DNA from 2 places in the Paenibacillus sp. cl141a genome. Region 1 is predicted to be linked to the other one. Evidence: predicted binding sites of a transcription regulator. Region 1 holds the regulator's gene; the other holds the start of a gene.
The links. The regulator Rex, encoded in region 1, represses fermentation and respiration genes when NADH is low (regulators of the CRP and FNR family bind a similar motif). The targets are predictions, from matches to a motif close to TTGTGAAATATTTCACAA.
Positions count from the first base shown of each region.

Region 1 (4,181 bases):
ATGTAATTGATCTGCTCAATTCGTACAAGTACGAGTATATCACATCTTATATACTTTTTCATGCTTGTCTGTGAAAATATTTAGAACAGTTTTTCCAATTTATTTCTGTATGCGCTTACATGTTTATGTGCCAAAGAGGCATCCCTATAAGGGACGCCTTGTTATTTGTTTTCTTATTGATTAGGAAGAATAATATCATTTCCGATGGCGTTTCCGTCTTGAAAACGATAGAATCGGTAACCTCGCTGTCCGTTGTTTTCATATTGCAGCTGCCAGGCATACTCGCCTTCATACATTCCCGGCAGCAATCGCTTGATGACCGCACCCGGCATTTCGTTACGGATCTGGTCCCGCATCACGTCCTCTGACAGGCCCGTATTCAATAACACGGACTGAACGGCATCCGCCCCTTCAACAGGAACGTTATCGTCCGTAAACTTCACCCAAACCATACGGTCTTGATTGTCTTTATCTTTCCCGCTGACCACCCAGTAGTTATTGTCCTCGCCCCATACCGATTTATAGGTCTTGTCGGACGAGACCAATTGGCCATGCTGTTTCGCTGCAAGGATCGCCATTCTTTCTTCATTCCACGTATCTTTCATAACATAGGAATAATAGAGCTGTAGGCCAAGCAATAGCAGCAGGACGCCGGACACGCTCAGCAATATCCACTTCGTTTTTTTCTTCAAATCCGTCTTCCTCGCTCCCCTTGATTATTCCCTAGAGGGTTGTAAGACGCTCAAATGCACGCTGCGCTTCCCGGCGGATGCGTTCCTCGTCGAGCGTAAGGCTCGCGCCATTCTTCACCACCTGCTTGCCGTCAACCCATACATGCTCTACATCCTTCGCGCTGGCAGAGTAAATCGCGTGAGAAATATAGTCGGTCCGCGGAAGGAAATGCGCCTGATCCGTATTCAAAGCGATCATATCGGCTTTCATACCTACCGCGAGCGTACCGATATCCTCAAGGAAAGCGGACTTGGCTCCGTACTCCGTACCCATTCGAAGCGCTTCGGAGGCCGGAATGGCCGTCGGATCCCCGCTTACTCCTTTATGGATCAGGGCAGCCAGCCGCATCTCTTCGAACATATCCAGGTTATTGTTGCTAGCAGGTCCGTCGGTACCGAGCGACACCGTTACACCGGCTTTCAACAGCGCAGGTACGCGGGCGACTCCGCTGGCAAGCTTCAAATTGCTACCGGGATTATGCGATACGGCTACTTGATGCTTGGCCAAGACTTCGATTTCTTCATCGGTCAGATGAACGGCATGCGCGAGGAGCGTAGGACGGGAGAACATGCCCAGCTTCTCCAAATGGGCAACGGGGCGAAGCCCGTAGTCCTTAACATTCTGAGCCACTTCGGTTTCCGTTTCGGACATATGGGTATGCAAAGGCAGGTTCAAGTCATGGGATGCTTGAACGAATTTTTCGATGAAATCCGGCGGGCAAGTATAAGGCGCGTGCGGCGAGATCATCGTCGTAATTCTGCCGTCAGCCTTGCCATGCCAATCCTTCGCGAATGCCACCGCTTCGTCCAGCTTCTGCTGCTGTACCTCGGGCGGGCATAGACCGATTACGCCGCGCGTCAGGACGCCGCGCATTCCTGAGTCCTGGACAACCTTCGCGACCTGATCCATATGGTCATACATATCCACAAACGTCGTGGTTCCGCCCTTGATCATCTCCAGCACGGAGAGCGATGTGCCCCAATAAACGTCGTCTGACGTGAATTTGGCTTCCATCGGCCACATTTTTTCCTGAAGCCATACCTGCAACGCCAGATCGTCGCCATAACCGCGGAGAAGCGACATGGCGGCATGTCCATGCGTGTTCACCAATCCAGGCAGGAAAAACAGATGGGTTCCGTCGATAATCTCTGTTCCCTCTTCCACGACGGGCTCCTCTTCGCCCAGGTACGTGATCCGGTCGCTATCGACCACCATATATCCCCGAAGCACGGATTGGCCTTCCCCTAGTACTGCAAACGTTCCGTTCTTAACCATCCACTTCGTTGTTGTCATGTGCTGCATCCTCCTTGCCGTTATCCAAATAATAGGCCAAACTTTGCAAATCCGTTGTAAAATCAGCCGTATGAATCCGGATATGGGCCGGGGCTTTCAGGATGGTTGGCGCAAAGTTCAGAATCGCCTCGATCCCTGAGGCGATAAGCTGATTCGCTACGTTCTGCGCTTCGAAATCCGGAACGGTGATAATCCCGATTCGAATGCCGTGCTCATGAACCGTCTTCTCCAGCTCTTCCATCGGCTGTACGACCAAATTGTTAATTTTCATACCAACTTTGGGAGAATACGAATCGAAAATCGCCACAATCTTCATATTATCCTTCAGGAATGCATTGTAATTCGATAATGCATGTCCAAGATTACCGGCCCCGACCAATGCGACATTGATCTTCTGGTCCAGCTTCAGAATCTGGCGAATCTTCTCGATCAGATATGAAACATCATATCCGATCCCTTTCCGTCCAAAATCACCGAAATACGCCAGGTCCTTACGAATTTGAGCAGGATTGAGGTCCAGCTTCTGTCCCAGCTCCTGGGAGGAAACCGTGGAAACCTCCCTTTTCTGAAGCTCATTCAAATAGCGCAAGTATACAGGTAATCTGCGGACCACGGCTTCCGAAATTTTTTCCGATTTCATGCATGCTCCCCCTAATAATAGGTTAATAACTACATCTTTTTTTGTTGATCGTGCTTGGTTTCACTTTATTCAGCTCGGTTCCCCGCGCTTGCCTCTTCCTGCAGCCATTCCGAGATTCGGGGAACGATCCCCTCTGTCGGCATGTGCTCCATCTTCGGCCCCGGCAAGGAATATAAGAAATACTTCCCGTAATAGGATTCAATGACCCGGGTATCGTACACGATCACGATCCCTTTATCTTGTGCTGTTCGCACCAGGCGCCCAAACCCCTGTTTGAAACGAATGACCGCTTGCGGAACCGAAAGCTTCATGAAGGGATTCTTCTTCTGCTGCTGCAGCAGTTCGCTCTTGGCTTCGACCAAGGGGTGATTCGGCGGCTGGAACGGCAGCCGGACGATGGCTAGACAAGTCAGCGCCTCACCCGGGATGTCTACCCCTTCCCAGAAGGAGCTGGTGCCCAGCAGCACGGAAGCGCTGCTGTCCTGAAATCTTCGGATTAACTTGGTACGGCTGGTTCCGTCCATACCTTGTCCCAATACCGTGATGTCGCTTGATGCCAGCGCTTCTTTCAGCGGCTCGTGCACCTGGCGCAGCATCCGGTACGAAGTGAAAAGGACGAGCATGCGGCCATGCGTAGCCACGGCCGTATCGGCCAAAGACTTCACCAGCGTATTCACAAAGAGTGCATCCCCGACCGATCCCTTCACGCTCGGAAAATCGCGCGGCACGACAAGTAGGGCCTGTTCCCTGTAATTAAACGGGGACGGGAGCTGAACGGTGTTCAGGTTCCCCGCTTCAGCCGCTTCCTGAAGACCCAGGTTCTCGATCATGAACTGAAACGATTTGTCCACCGACAAGGTCGCCGATGTCAGAATCACGCTTTGTTTCTTGTCAAAAAACAATTCCTTCAAATGAGTGCTCACGTCGACGGGCACGGCATACAACTGCAGCGATTTGCTGCGGAAATTGCCGTTCGCCTCCATCCAGTAGACGGTGCCCTCATCGTTCAAGGCCATGAAGGAGCGCAGGTCTTCGCGATGCGCGGCCAGGTCCTTAAACAGGCCCGATAGGTCGGTTAACAGGCTGTCTGCGCTATAGTCATCCAAATCTTCCTTCATTTCGGCGATCAGCTTATCGCCCTTGCGTACGACATCGCCCAGCGTCAGATGAATTTGATGCTCCAGTTCGGCCATCGATTCCCAATCCTTCGGCTTCTTAAGCGGGGACAGGCGGAGCGAGAATTGGCCGGCATCTCCCGGAGAAGCGTCTCCGCGTTCCGGAAGCAGTCCGAACAATTGATCGCTGAGCCGATCCCAGTTCTCTTTTGCGGTAATCAGGTCCGGGTACAAACGGTCGATGACGGAAGACCATTCGACAGCCTTCTCGTGCGGCGAAGCTTGCAGCAGCTGGCGCAGAGCCGGGAGCTGCCCGCTTCGGCTGTCTTTGTACATGCGGGTCAAGGTATGGACCACCGAAAAATACTTTATCTGCAAGCCAAGGTGCTTGCCGGCGACAT
Region 1 covers NZ_FNZO01000006.1:117,331-121,511, forward strand. The annotation lists gene BMX45_RS17955 (cell wall elongation regulator TseB-like domain-containing protein) at 174-692, opposite strand; gene BMX45_RS17960 (amidohydrolase) at 724-2,025, opposite strand; gene BMX45_RS17965 (redox-sensing transcriptional repressor Rex) at 2,000-2,665, opposite strand; gene dinG (ATP-dependent DNA helicase DinG) at 2,731-4,181, opposite strand, start outside.

Region 2 (4,181 bases), on a different contig from region 1:
GCCGAAGGCGGTGGGAAATATACGACCGGCGGCCGGGGCGGCGAAGTGTACGAGGTAACGACGCTTGCCGACTCGGGACCGGGGTCGCTTCGTGACGCGGTCAGCGCCGGGAACCGGACCGTCGTATTTAAAGTCGGCGGCGTGATTCAGCTGAAATCCCCACTGAAGATTCTCGGAGACAACCTGACGATTGCCGGTCAAACGGCGCCTGGCGATGGGATTACGGTTATCGGGTATCCAACGACCTTCGATGGAAACAACCTGATCATCCGTTACATGCGCTTCCGGCTGGGCGATATGAATGAAACGGAAGCAGACTCTTTTGGCGGGCGGTACAAGAAAGACATCATCATTGACCACTCCTCGTTCAGCTGGTCCGTTGACGAAGTGCTCAGCCCTTACGGCAACGAAAATGTCACCGTGCAATGGTCGATCATCGCCGACGCCATGCATATTAGCAGACACGTCAAAGGCAGACACGGGTACGGCGGGATATGGGGCGGAAAAAACACCAGCTTCCATCATAACTTGATCGCTCACAATTCCAGCCGCAACCCTGCGTTTGACAGCACGGCCGGCAACTCCCATGATTTCCGAAATAACGTGGTATACAACTGGGGTTTCTTTGCTTCGTACGGAGGCAAAGGGGCAGTTACCAATATCATCAACAATTATTACAAGCCCGGCCCGGAGACGGAAGTCGTTCGGTTTATGAATGCGGAGAGCACCGGAAGTTACTTTATCGACGGCAACGTCATGGACGGGTATCCGGAATATACGCAGGATAACTGGTCAGGCGTTCATAAATACCCAAATTACGTGAAGCTGGAAACTCCCGCTTCCTTTGCCAATCCATTGCCGACCGAATCCGCCGAAGAGGCTTATGAAGCGGTCATGCAAAGCGCCGGACCCACCCTGCCGAAGCGGGATGCCGTCGATGCCCGGATCATCCAGGATGTGATCCACCGAACCGGCATGCATATTAACTCCCAGAATGAGGTGGGCGGATATCCGCTCGTGGAGCCGGTTGTTTCCACAATAGAAGATGACGATCAAGATGGAATGCCGAATGATTGGGAGATCTCCCACGGGCTGGATCCGAAAGATCCGAGCGACCGCAATATGACCAATAACGAAGGATTTACGAATCTGGAGCTGTATCTGAATTCCATACCAGGAAACGGATCGGCCAATCCCTCAGCGGTCATTACCGCCCCGGCAAACAACACGGTGGTAAAAGCCGGCTCGAACGTCACGATTGAAGCGTCCGTTTCCGATGAAGACGGCAGCGTAACCAAGGTGGAGTTTTACCGGAACGGGGAAAAGGTTGGGGAGGACGAAAGCATGCCGTTCCGCTATCAGTGGACGGATGTTGCGGATGGCACCCATTACTGGGCCGCAAAAGCGATCGACGATACAGGCACGATGGCATTCTCAACGAGCGTGATCGTACATACGAACACTAAAGGGAGCATCAGGCCTTGGAAATCGGCCGATGTCGGCAGTCCGGGAATTCCGGGACACACGCAGCTCGGCGGCGCGCCGGGCGAAGTGACCGTCAAGTCGGCGGGTGATATCGGCGGCACGAAGGACGTCTTTCATTTTGCATATCAGAAGGTAAAGGGAGATGCTGAAATCGTTGCCCGGATTGAAAGCATCACTCCCACGAATGAGGAAGCGGAAGCCGGCATCATGTTCCGCGAGAGCCTGAAAGAGGATGCCCCGTTCGTTTCCCTTGTCGTCCCTTATATTCGCACGGGGAAAAGAGGCGTAACCCTTAGTCGAGCCGAGGAGGGCGGCGAGGTCGTGAGGATTCAGCCGGAACAGGAATTTCAGCTGCCATATTGGATCAAGCTTGTCCGCAAGGATAATCAATTCACATCGTTCGTTTCTCAAGATGGAACCAGTTGGACCACGGTTGGAAACGTTCAAGTCGATTTGCCGAAGCAAGTCTATGTCGGGCTTGTGGCGGATGCGGCTAAAGTTAACAATGAGACGTGGAAATACAATACTTCCACATTTTCCAATGTAAATATCTCGGCGAAAACAGGCATCGGTCCGAAGGCCGAGTAATGTGAACGATGACGAAAATACTAAAGAACCTATCGTTCACATAGTGTTACATTTCAGTATGACTGCAATCACATATGCGGGTATGGGAGTTTCATATACTTGAGTTGTAAGAGTGAAAAAGTTCACAAACACGTATTAAGTCTAGGGAGGTTTGAATATGAGTTCATTCACGCTTCAGAGCCAAGTATCCGATATTGTGACATCCATCCCGCAAACCGCGGATTTATTTCGGTCCCTCCGCATCGATTTTTGTTGTGGGGGACAGGTGCCTTTGGAAGAGGCAGCCAAGCAGCGTTTTTTGGATCCAGCCGCCGTTCTGGAGCAGGTTCAGTTCGTAGAGAGCAAGTTTGCCGGTTATCAGGAAAGCTGTCCCGCTTCATTGAAGGAATCCGAACTGATTGATCACATCCAACAAAAACATCATGCCTTCCTCCGTGATGAATTACCGGCATTAACGCCCTATGTAACGAAATTGGCCCGTGTGCATGGAGAGCATCATCCTGAGCTGCTTCGCGTGCAGGAGCTCTTCTCGGAATTGAAAAAGGAGCTGTTAGAGCATACGAAGGACGAGGACGAACATGTATTTCCGCTCATCTTGAAATTTGTGGCGGACCCTAGCCACCAAGCGGCATCAGAGCTTAAGCCGCACGTGTCCGAACTGGAGCATGAACATGCTCATGCCGGCAGCTTGCTGCAGGAGCTGCGGGACGTAACATCCGATTTCAAGCTTCCGGCTGATGCCTGCGGTACGTATCAGCTTGTCTTTCAACGGTTAGCCATGCTTGAAAAGGACATGTTCGAGCATATCCATCTGGAAAACAACATATTGTTTGAGCGGCTGCGACAAGCGGTATAGCCTTTCGACAGTGTCCCTTCCTCACCGAATGAGGAAGGGATTTTTATTATTCCAGTCCATCATCCTGCTCAACGATTCGCTGCTATTCGGACGATAAATATAGTGATCTGAAGGGGAGATGCAGATCCCAATGATGCGCCAATAAGCTTAAGGACACGGTATGGCAACAATAGCACCCCTAGGTAGCTCCACTTTTGAAAAGTCTTACGAATGATGACATCATGATTGGCATTTACGACACGGAGAAGCTCATCATCAACATTCCGGGAAGAACCTTTTTGCTGTTTGAGATGGCTGAGAGTTTTTCCGCGATTGTCGAGCAGACCATCGTATCCATTGAAGATATTAGGCAATCCAATACCCGCCTTACCGATCGGGTGTCGTACGGTAACGGTAACCGGCCAAATGTCGGAGGTTAGCTCCAGTACAGCAGATCGGCAAGATTTCCCCTGTCGTGAAAGTAATTTCGAATCTTAATGCTTCTATCGAAGCGGCAAAGGCGCTTTTATTCCATCCAAGGCAGCCAATATACGCATAAGTAACTCTTCCGATGATGACGTCGAAAGAGTTTTTTCGTGCTAAAATGTTGACTATTTCAAAAAGGCATGCTATATTCTCAACATCTTAATCGTAAATATTACGATTAAAGAACATCAAGCAACTGGCAATCCATTGGAGCAGAGGGAGCCCGTGATGAAGCAGAAGATCGATTTTGTGAAATGCAATCCCACGCAGAACATGACGATTCTCATTAACACCAAGCTTCCGCCCGATGAACATAAACGCGTCGCTGCTAAAATCATGTCGTACGACAATGTTTATGCTGAGCAGGTTGGTTTTATCGAACAATCCAAGATAGATCATGCGGATGCATTTCTGCGGATGGCAGGAGGTGAATTTTGCGGGAATGCTTGCATGGCCTTGGCGGCATACCTGGCTGAGGTCCAGGGGATGAAACGACATCTAACAACTGAATTTCGACTAGAGGTTTCAGGGACGGAGCGGTTAGTGTCATGCCGTATAACAAAAAACAAGGAGGATTATCGCTGCCGGGTCAACATGCCGCTTCCGGTGACAATTGATCAAACGGTCCTTCAAGAAGGGTGTTCCCTTGTTGACGCGGTTGTCGTTCGATACAGCAACTTTGTTCATTTCGTGATTGAAGCAGAATGCTGCGATGCGCAAATGAAGAGCAGCATGCTAGCCATGGCCAAGCACATCGGACCCTTTCTCGGTACGAGAATGGTCGGGA
Region 2 covers NZ_FNZO01000014.1:61,851-66,031, reverse strand. The annotation lists gene BMX45_RS27415 (Ig-like domain-containing protein) at 1-2,073, shown strand, start outside; gene ric (iron-sulfur cluster repair di-iron protein) at 2,231-2,929, shown strand; partial or broken gene BMX45_RS31500 (chemotaxis protein) at 3,112-3,213, shown strand; gene BMX45_RS27400 (histidine racemase CntK family protein) at 3,623-4,181, shown strand, end outside.
Region 2: ric (iron-sulfur cluster repair di-iron protein) is a predicted target of Rex. The motif match lies at 2,184-2,201, and genes of this name have one in related genera.